DNA from 3 places in the Streptomyces sp. NPDC058632 genome. Region 1 is predicted to be linked to each of the others. Evidence: riboswitches for the same ligand, from Rfam matches in the RefSeq annotation. Region 1 holds a riboswitch; each other region holds the start of a gene.
What was found. Region 1 has a riboswitch for thiamine pyrophosphate ahead of thiO (glycine oxidase ThiO). Riboswitches for the same ligand answer to the same signal wherever they lie in the genome.

Region 1 (3,268 bases):
CCCTGGAGGGCGTTGTCCCAGTGGTGCACCAGCAGGCGTTCGCCGTACCGCTCCGAGGGGAAGGACGCGCAGTCGCCGACCGCGTACACGTCCGGCACTGAGGTCGTCAGGCGGGCGTCGGCGACCACCTCGCCGTACCGGCCCAGCTCGATACCGGAGCCGGCCAGCCAGGCGGTTGCGGGGCGGGCACCGATCCCGACGACGACGGCGTCCGCGGCCAGCCGCGAGCCGTCGTCCAGCACCACCGCGCCCGGCTCGACGCGCTCCACGCGCGCGTGCGTCCGCAGCTCCACTCCCGCGTCGCCGTACCAGGAGGTCATCGGGGCGGCCACCTCGGCGGGCAGCGCCTCGGCCAGCGGGCGGGCGGCGGCCTCCACGACGGTGACCGCGCAGCCCGCCTCGCGCGCCGCCGTGGCGAACTCGGCGCCGATCCAGCCGGCGCCGACGACCACCACGTCCTGCCGGCGCGCGAGCACCGGCCGCAGCCGTTCGGCGTCGTCCAGGGTGCGCAGCAGGTGGACGCCGGGGACCCCTTCGGTGCCCGGCAGCCGGACCGGTTCGGCGCCGGTCGCGACGACCAGGACGTCGTAGGGGACCGGCCCTGCCTCCGTGTCCAGCTCGTGGTCGGCGGGGCGCAGCCCGAACACCTCGCAGCCGAGCCGCAGTTCGATGCCGAGTGCCTCGAAGTCGACGTCGAGGGCGGAGTCCTCCGCCGTCCCGAGCAGGACGGCCTTGGACAACGGCGGTCTGTCGTACGGCTGGTGGGGCTCGGCGCCGATGAGGGTCACGGCGCCGGTGAAGCCCTGCTCGCGGAGGGCGACGGCGGTCTGCACACCGGCCATGCCGGCTCCCGTCACCACCACGCGCCGCGGCCCGGACGACCCTCGTTCCTGCGTCTGCTCGCTCACCTGATCACCATAGACACCCGTCCCGTGGCCGGTCGGTCCCAGGGTCCGGTCCGGTCAGGGGGTCGTGAGCTGCTCCACCACGCTGGTGCCGCTGCCCGGCTGCGACTCCCACTCCCAGGTCTCCTCCAGCCGCACCCTCCCGTCGGGCAGTTCCACGACCGTCGACGCGCAGTGTCCGCTCGAGGTGGTGCCGTCCCGCCCCAGCTGCACGTACCGGAAGTCCAGCCGGTCCCCTTCCCTGGTGCCCACCAGGTGCCCGCGGACGACGTCACCGCCCGCGTACTCGGCCCAGATCCGGCCGTCCCGCTCGTGGTAGACGAACCGGGTGCGGGCACCGACCTGCCCCGGCGCCTGGTCGGCGACCGGGGAGAGGACTAGGCCGTCGAGCGAACCGGCCATGTGAAGGCTCCCTACGCGTTCGTTGTTCCGGCATTGTTCGAGGGCTAGGCTGGCCACCGTAGAACACGCGCGGGAGTCCGGACGCACCGGGCTGAGAGGGAGGCTGGCGGCCTCCGACCGTATGAACCTGATCCGGGTCATGCCGGCGAAGGGAGGGGCTGGACGCCCATGTCGCCCACGCACACCTCAGGTGCCTCGGGTACCCCGGACGCCCCGGGCACCCCGCACGCCCCGGGACGTTCTCCGGACGTCCTCGTCGTCGGGGGCGGGATCATCGGCCTGGTCACGGCCTGGCGGGCCGCACAGCGCGGGCTGGCCACGACCGTGCTGGACCCCGAACCGGGCGCCGGTGCCGCCCGGGTGGCCGCCGGGATGCTGGCCGCCGTCACGGAACTGCACTACGGCGAGCAGACCCTGCTCGGTCTGAATCTCGCCTCCGCGCGCCGCTACCCCGACTTCGCCGCCGAGCTCACCGAGGCCACCGGCCACGACCTCGGCTACCGCCGCTGCGGCACACTCGCGGTCGCACTGGACGCCGACGACCGCGCCCATCTGCGCGAACTGCACGTCCTGCAGCAGCAGTCGGGGCTCGACTCGCAGTGGCTGTCCGGGCGGGACTGCCGGCGCCTGGAACCGATGCTCGCCCCGGGGGTGCGCGGCGGGCTGCGGGTGGACGGCGACCACCAGATCGACCCCCGGCGCCTGGCGGCCGCGCTGGTGACTGCCTGCGAGCGGGCGGGCGTGGTCCTGCACCGCGCGTGGGCCGAGCGGCTCACCGTCAGCGGGGAGCGGGCCACGGGCGTGGTCACCGCCGACGGCACCGCTCTGGGCGCCGGACAGGTGGTGCTCGCCGGGGGCAGCCTGAGCGGGCGGCTCGCGGGGATCCCGGCGGAGGTACGGCCTCCGGTACGTCCCGTGAAGGGGCAGGTGGTCCGGCTGGCGATGCCGGACCGGTTCGGTCCGCTCCTGAGCCGGACGGTACGCGCGGTGGTGCGCGGCAGCCATGTGTACCTGGTGCCGCGCGAGAACGGCGAGCTGGTGATCGGGGCGACCAGCGAGGAACAGGGCTGGGACACGACCGTCACCGCGGGCGGGGTGTACGAACTGCTGCGCGACGCCCACGAACTCGTCCCCGGGATCACCGAACTGCCGTTCACCGAGACCCGGGCCGGGCTGCGCCCCGGCTCCCCGGACAACGCGCCGCTGCTCGGTCCGTCCGCGCTGGCGGGGCTGGTCCTCGCGACCGGGCACCACCGCAACGGCGTGCTGCTCACGCCGGTCACCGGCGACGCCCTGGCCGAGGTTCTGACCACCGGTGAACTCCCGGCCGAGGCCCGCCCCTTCACTCCCCGGCGGTTCACCGCCGCCGCACTCACGGAGCAGCCCGCATGAACGATCCGGCGAAGGTCCCGGCCGGCCGGACCGGCACCGTCTCCGTCTGCGTCAACGGGGAGCCGCGCGAGGTGGCTCCGGGTACGGCGCTCGACGCGCTGGTCGCCACCCTGACCTCTGCTCCCTCCGGGGTGGCCGCCGCCCTCAACGAGACCGTCGTCCCGCGTGCGCAGTGGCCGCTCACGTCCCTCTCCGAGGGGGACCGGGTGGAAGTCCTGACCGCCGTCCAAGGAGGCTGACCATGGCCGACGATCCGTTCGTTCTCGGCGGTACGTCCCTCACGTCCCGGCTGATCATGGGGACCGGCGGTGCGCCCAGCCTCGAGGTGCTGGAGCGGGCGCTGGTGGCGTCCGGGACGGAGCTGACGACCGTCGCGATGCGTCGGGTGAACGCCTCGGTGCACGGCTCGGTCCTGTCGGTGCTGGACCGGCTGGGCATCCGGGTGCTGCCGAACACGGCGGGCTGCTACACCGCCGGTGAGGCGGTGCTCACCGCGCGTCTCGCGCGGGAGGCGCTCGGCACCGATCTGGTCAAACTGGAGGTCATCGCCGACGAGCGCACCCTCCTGC
Region 2 (3,268 bases), on a different contig from region 1:
CGAAGACATACGCGCCGGGCAGGGCGATCAGGAGGGTGAGGGCGGTGGAGACCAGCGCCTGCCAGGTGGTGAACCACAGCACCTGCCGGACGTCGGACTGCGCCAGCACCTCCCCGATCCGCCCGAGCTGCCAGACCCCGTCGGCCCTCAGGCCGCGTGCGACGATCGCGGCGACGGGGTGGGCGAAGAAGACGGCGAAGAACGCGACGGGCAAGACCATCAGGGCGAGCCGGGCCGCGGCCCCGCGCCGCCGCGCCGCGGCCCGGCTCACTTCGGGACGGCTCACTTCAGGACGGCTCACTTCAGGACGAGCGAGGTCCACGACTTGATCCACTGGTCACGGTGGTCGGCGATCTTCGCCGGGTCCATGGTCTCGGGGTTCTCGGCCTGCGGTCCGAACTCCACGAACTCCTCGGGCACCTGGGCGGCCTCCCGCACCGGGTAGACGAACATGTTGAGCGGCATGTCGTCCTGGAACGGCTTGCTGATCAGGAAGTCGAGCAGCGCCTTGCCGCCCTCGGGGTTCTGCGCGTTGCTCAGCAGCCCCGCGTACTCCACCTGGCGGAAGCAGGTGCCGTCGGCGACACCGGTGGGCGCGGTCCTCGGCTTCGGGTCGGCGTAGATCACCTCGGCGGGCGGCGAGGAGGCGTAGGACACCACCAGCGGCCGGTCGCCCCCCGCCTGCTTGCCGCCGGCCGAGCCGGAGAACTCCTCGTTGTAGGCCTGCTCCCAGCCGTCGACCACCTTCACGCCATTGGCCTTGAGCTTCTTCCAGTAGTCCTGCCAGTTCTCGTCGCCGTACTTGGCGGCGGTGCCGAGGACGAAGCCGAGGCCGGGCGAGGAGGTGGAGGCGTTCGACGTGACGAGCAGGTCCTTGTACGCGGGCTCGGCCAGGTCGTCGAAGGTCCGCGGCGGGGCCAGGTCGCGCTCCTCGAACCATGCCTTGTCGTAGTTGACGCAGACGTCACCGGTGTCGACGGGGGTGACCCGGTGCTTGTCCTCGTCGGCGCGGTACTCGGGAAGGACGAGGTCGGAGCCCTTCGCCTCGTACGGCTGGAACAGCCCGTTGTCGAGGGCGCGGGACAGCAGGGTGTTGTCGACGCCGAAGAAGACGTCGCCCTGGGGGTTGTCCTTGGTCAGGATCGCCTTGTTGACGGCCTGCCCGGCGTCGCCGTCCTCCAGGACCTTCAGCCGGTAGCCGGTCTGCTTCTCGAAGGCCGCGACGACGTCCTCGGACGCGGCCCACGAGTTGTGGCTGACGAGCGTGACGGTCTTCGAACCGCCGCCGCTTCGGCCGTCGCCGCCGGAGCCGTCCGACCCGTCGGACGAGGAACCACAGGCGGACAGTGTGACCAGACCCAGCCCTACGGCCAGGCTCGTGACCTTCTTGGTGATGTTCACCGGTATTTCCTCCTGGGGGTGACCAGGAAGAGACGCGGCCCTGCCCGGGACCCCTGCGGGTGTCCCGGGCAGGGCGCAACAGCTCGAGTGATGACCGATCTCCCTACCCAGAATGACCTGGGCGAGGTTCGGAGGGTCTGCGGCCGATGCCGCACTCTCAGCGCTGTGGCGCTCCCCTGTCGGAATATGAACGTGTGATGGCCCGGTATGCAGTTGTTGTTCCTGTGCCGGTCAGGTTACCGCTCGCTCGCGGCGAGCTGACCGCAGGCCCCGTCGATCTCCTGTCCACGGGTGTCCCGGATCGTCACCGGCACACCGTGCGAGGCGATCGCGTCCACGAACGCCTTCTCGTCCTCGGGCCGCGAGGCGGTCCACTTGGAGCCGGGCGTCGGGTTGAGCGGGATGAGGTTGACGTGCACGGGCTTGCCCTTCAGCAGCCGCCCGAGCCGGTCACCGCGCCACGCCTGGTCGTTGATGTCCCGGATCAGCGCGTACTCGATGGACAGCCGCCGCCCGGACCTGGCCGCGTACTCGAACCCGGAGTCCAGGACCTCGCGCACCTTCCACCGCGTGTTCACGGGGACGAGGGTGTCGCGCAGTTCGTCGTCGGGCGCGTGCAGGGAGATGGCGAGGCGGCACTTGAAGCCCTCGTCGGAGAACCGGTTGATCGCCGGCACGAGCCCGACCGTCGACACGGTGATCCCGCGCTGGGACAGCCCGAGACCGTCCGGCTCGGGGTCGGTCAGGCGGCGGATGGCGCCGACGACCCGGTTGTAGTTGGCGAGCGGCTCGCCCATCCCCATGAAGACGATGTTGCTCAGCCGCGCCGGCCCACCGGGGACCTCCCCGTCCCGCAGCGACCGCATCCCGTCCACGATCTGGTGCACGATCTCCGCGGTGGACAGGTTCCGGTCGAGACCGGCCTGCCCGGTCGCGCAGAACGGGCAGTTCATGCCGCAGCCCGCCTGCGAGCTGATGCACATCGTCACCCTGTCCGGGTAGCGCATGAGCACCGACTCGACGAGCGTCCCGTCGAACAGCTTCCACAGCGTCTTGCGGGTGGTGCCCTGGTCGGTGGACAGATGCCGGACCACCGACATCAGCTCCGGAAGCAGCACCTCCTGCAGCTTGGACCGGGAACCGGCGGGAATGTCGGTCCACTGCTCCGGGTCGTGCGCGTACCGCGCGAAGTAGTGCTGCGAGAGCTGCTTCGCCCGGAACGGCTTCTCACCGGCCGCTGCGACCGCCTCCTTGCGCTCGGCGGGCGTGAGGTCGGCAAGGTGCCGCGGCGGCTTCTTCGCTCCGCGGGGGGCGACGAAGGCGAGCTCACCGGGAGCAGGACGGGCCACGGTCGGGCAACTCCTCATGACGACGGGTCCTACGGCACCCCCGTATCGGCGGGGAGGGCTCAGGTCTCCTGGCTCCGGCATGGCCGTACCGTCGGGACACCCCCGCATCGGCGGGGGAATGTGAAAAGGGCCCGCAGCCAGTGCCGCAGGCCCTTCCAGCGTACCTGATGACCGTCAACCCGAGCCGACGAAGATCACCAACAGCAACCACACCACCGGCGCCGTCGGCAGCAGCGAGTCCAGCCGGTCCATACCGTACCCACGTGCGGCTACCGCCGCGCGGCACCGTGGCCTTCCCTCACCCCGAGCCGACGAACACCACCAACAGCAACCACACCACCGGCGCCGTCGGCAGCAGCGAGTCCAGCCGGTCCATGATGCCGCCGTGCCCCGGGAGCAGTGTGCCCATGTCCTTGATGCCGAGGTCCCGCTTGATCATGGATTCACCCAGGTCGCCGAGGGTGGCGCTGACCGAGACCGCGAGGCCGAGCAGCAGCCCCTGCCACCAGGTGCCGCCT
Region 3 (3,268 bases), on a different contig from region 1:
GGCGCCTGCCCCGCCCGCCGCGTGCCGGAGCCGCCCGGACGCCTTCCTCGGCCGCCTGAGCCGTCGGACGGTCGGCCGAGACCACCAGGGCGGCCAGCGCCGTGGTGACCGGCACCGAGGCGACCAGACCGATCGAGCCGATCAGCGTACGCACGATCTCCTGCGCCACCAGCTCGCTGTTGGCGACCGTCCCCACACTGCTCTGTGCGATGGAGAACAGCAGCAGCAAGGGCAGCGCGGCGCCCGCGTAGGCGAGGACCAGGGTGTTGACGACGGACGCGATGTGGTCGCGGCCGATGCGGATGCCCGCGCGATACAGTCCGCGCCGGCCCATCGACGGGTTGGCCTCGTGCAGTTCCCAGACGGCCGACGTCTGCGTGACCGTCACGTCGTCGAGCACACCGAGTGATCCGATGATGATGCCGGCCAGCAGCAGACCGCTCATGTCGATGTCGGGGTAGAGGCCGTGGATCAGCCCGGTGTTGTCGTCGGTGTCGCCGGTCAGCGCTGCCCAGCTGATGAAGACCGAGCCCAGAATGCCGATCAGCAGCAGCGAGATCAGGGTGCCGAGCACCGCCACGGAGGTGCGTGCCGACAGTCCGTGGCAGAGATACAGGGCTTGCAGCATGATGGCGCTCGCCCCCACCACCGCCACGGCCAAGGGGTTCGATCCCTGCAGGATCGCGGGCAGGATGAAGAAGTTCAGCACCAGGAAGCTGACCGCCAGTGCGACCAGTGCCATCACACCGCGCAGCCGTCCGACGACCACGACGGCGACCGCGAAGATACCGGCGAGCAGGGCCAGCGGCACGCGCCGGTTCACATCGGCGACCGAGTACTGGAGATCCCTCGGAGCGGAGGGCTCGTAGGCGACCACGACCTCCTGGCCTTCGCTCAGCTGCCGTGACTGGTCCGGCTGCACGATCTCGGTGAAGGTGCGGCCCACATCGTCGCCGGTGTCGACCCTGATCGTCGCCTTCTTGCACGTGCCGTCCGCCTGCTGCTGCGCGGAGGATCCCTCGGCCGTCGAGGTGTCGCCGGTCGGGACGCCTCCGGACGCGTTGACGGACGAACAGCTCACCTCGTCCACCTTGGTGACCGTGGCCTGCTGCGTCTGCCGGTCGAAGCCGACACCGGTGCGTTCGTGGCCGGGTGCGCCACCCGGCCACAGCACCGCGAGACCGATCAGCACCGCAGCGCCGAACGGGATGAGGACCGCCGCGATGACCTTGCGCAGGTGCTTCGAGACAGGGGCGGCCGGGCCGTGGCTGTGACTGTGCCCGTGGCCGTTCCCGCCATCGGAGCCCGGACTGTGCTGGTGCCCGCCGTCGCCTGGAGGCGGACCGCCGTGTCCACCGCCCGAGTTCGGTCCGTCACCGGAGTTCGGGCCACGCCCGCGGCCCCCGCCACCGGGGTCCGGTCTGTGGTCATGACCCGGACCGTGATCCTGGCCGCGGGCTCGGCCTTGCCCTCCCCGGCCCTGCCTCGGCCCGTGAGCCGGGACCCGGCCGGGCAGGTGGCTCTGTGCCGCAGGTGCCTCGCCGGGATCGTGTCCATGCCCGAACCAGCCTCCGGAGCCGGGACCGTCTCCCTGGTCCTCCCCACGGTTCAGGCCGTTGTCGGGCGCGGGCCCTCTGCCACGGTCGCCGCCGGTTCGGGCGCCGGAGCCGCGGGGTGGTTCGGGCGGCGGGTACGGGGGAGGCTGCGTCGAGGTCACCGCCCGATCATCGCAAGAACAACGAGGGCCCTCTGTTCACCGCGCCAGAATTCCCGCTAGCGTGGAGGCACCTTTTGTACACGCGGGAGCTCGGAGCACCGGGCTGAGAGGGCGCTGACCTCTGTCCCAGCGACGTTTCACATGAAACATCACCGTTGTCCGAGTGATGTTTCACACGGAACGCCGACGGACGGAAGCCGCTGCGTCGACCGCTGAACCTGTTACCGGGTAATGCCGGCGTAGGGAGTAGGTCTCATGACCAACAAGGACGCACGCACGCCTGCCTCCACCCAGGATCCGACGGAAGCGTCGGTGCGGGAGGAGGACGGGAAGTCCATCGGCTGGCACAAGGTGTATGTCGAGGGCACACGCCCCGACCTGCGGGTGCCGGTCCGTCAGGTGCACCTCACCAACGGGCAGTCGGTCACGCTGTACGACACATCGGGCCCGTACACCGACCCCCTGGTCGACACCGATGTGCGCAGAGGGCTGGCGCCGCTGCGGGAGAACTGGGTCATCGCGCGCGGTGACACCGAGGAATACGCGGGTCGTCCGGTCCGCCCCGAGGACGACGGGATCAAGCACACCTCGCCACGCGGTGGACTGCGCAATCTCGACGCGGTGTTCCCCGGCCGGCCACGTCAGCCGCGCCGGGGCCGCGCGGGCGGGGCGGTCACACAGTTGGCGTACGCACGCCGCGGCGAGATCACGCCCGAGATGGAGTACGTGGCCATCCGGGAGAACGTGTCGCCGGAGGTCGTGCGTGAGGAGATCGCGGCAGGCCGCGCGGTGCTGCCTGCCAATGTCAACCATCCGGAGATCGAGCCGATGATCATCGGCAAACGGTTTCTGGTGAAAGTCAACGCCAACATCGGCAACTCCGCGGTGACCTCCTCCATCGAGGAGGAGGTGGAGAAGATGACCTGGGCGACCCGGTGGGGTGCCGACACGGTCATGGACCTGTCCACCGGCCGCAACATCCACACCACCCGGGAGTGGGTGCTGCGCAACTCCCCCGTCCCCATCGGGACAGTGCCGCTCTACCAGGCACTGGAGAAGGTCGACGGCAGGGCCGAGGAGCTGACCTGGGAGATCTACAAGGACACGGTCGTCGAACAGGCCGAACAGGGCGTGGACTACATGACGGTCCACGCGGGCGTACGGCTGGCGTATGTGCCGCTCACCGCCCACCGCAAGACGGGCATCGTCTCGCGCGGCGGCTCGATCATGGCGGCATGGTGCCTGGCGCACCACAAGGAGTCGTTCCTGTACGAGAACTTCGAGGAACTCTGCGAGATCCTCGCGGCGTACGACGTCACCTACTCGCTCGGCGACGGTCTGCGGCCGGGCTCGATCGCCGACGCCAACGACGAGGCCCAGTTCGCGGAGTTGCGCACGCTCGGGGAACTCAACCGGGTCGCCAGGCATTTGAATGTGCAGACCATGATCGAGGGCCCGGGACATGTCCCGATGCACAAGATCAAGGAGAACATCGAACTCCAGCAGGAGATCTGCGATGAAGCCCCGTTCTATACGCTCGGCCCGCTGACG

Region 2: linked by a shared signal. The riboswitch ahead of ACFWVE_RS05445 (thiamine ABC transporter substrate binding subunit) and the one ahead of thiO (glycine oxidase ThiO) in region 1 are both predicted to bind thiamine pyrophosphate.
Region 3: linked by a shared signal. The riboswitch ahead of thiC (phosphomethylpyrimidine synthase ThiC) and the one ahead of thiO (glycine oxidase ThiO) in region 1 are both predicted to bind thiamine pyrophosphate.

The regions. Positions count from the first base shown of each region.
Region 1 is NZ_JBHXQZ010000046.1:10,065-13,332, forward strand. It holds gene ACFWVE_RS18895 (NAD(P)/FAD-dependent oxidoreductase) at 1-908, opposite strand, end outside; gene ACFWVE_RS18900 (hypothetical protein) at 963-1,307, opposite strand; TPP riboswitch at 1,367-1,478, shown strand; gene thiO (glycine oxidase ThiO) at 1,476-2,699, shown strand; gene thiS (sulfur carrier protein ThiS) at 2,696-2,938, shown strand; gene ACFWVE_RS18915 (thiazole synthase) at 2,941-3,268, shown strand, end outside.
Region 2 is NZ_JBHXQZ010000008.1:59,255-62,522, reverse strand. It holds gene ACFWVE_RS05450 (ABC transporter permease) at 1-220, opposite strand, end outside; gene ACFWVE_RS05445 (thiamine ABC transporter substrate binding subunit) at 298-1,401, opposite strand; TPP riboswitch at 1,484-1,589, opposite strand; gene rlmN (23S rRNA (adenine(2503)-C(2))-methyltransferase RlmN) at 1,638-2,768, opposite strand; gene ACFWVE_RS05435 (phosphatidate cytidylyltransferase) at 3,049-3,268, opposite strand, start outside.
Region 3 is NZ_JBHXQZ010000058.1:17,768-21,035, reverse strand. It holds gene ACFWVE_RS21890 (YibE/F family protein) at 1-1,516, opposite strand, end outside; TPP riboswitch at 1,790-1,980, shown strand; gene thiC (phosphomethylpyrimidine synthase ThiC) at 1,973-3,268, shown strand, end outside.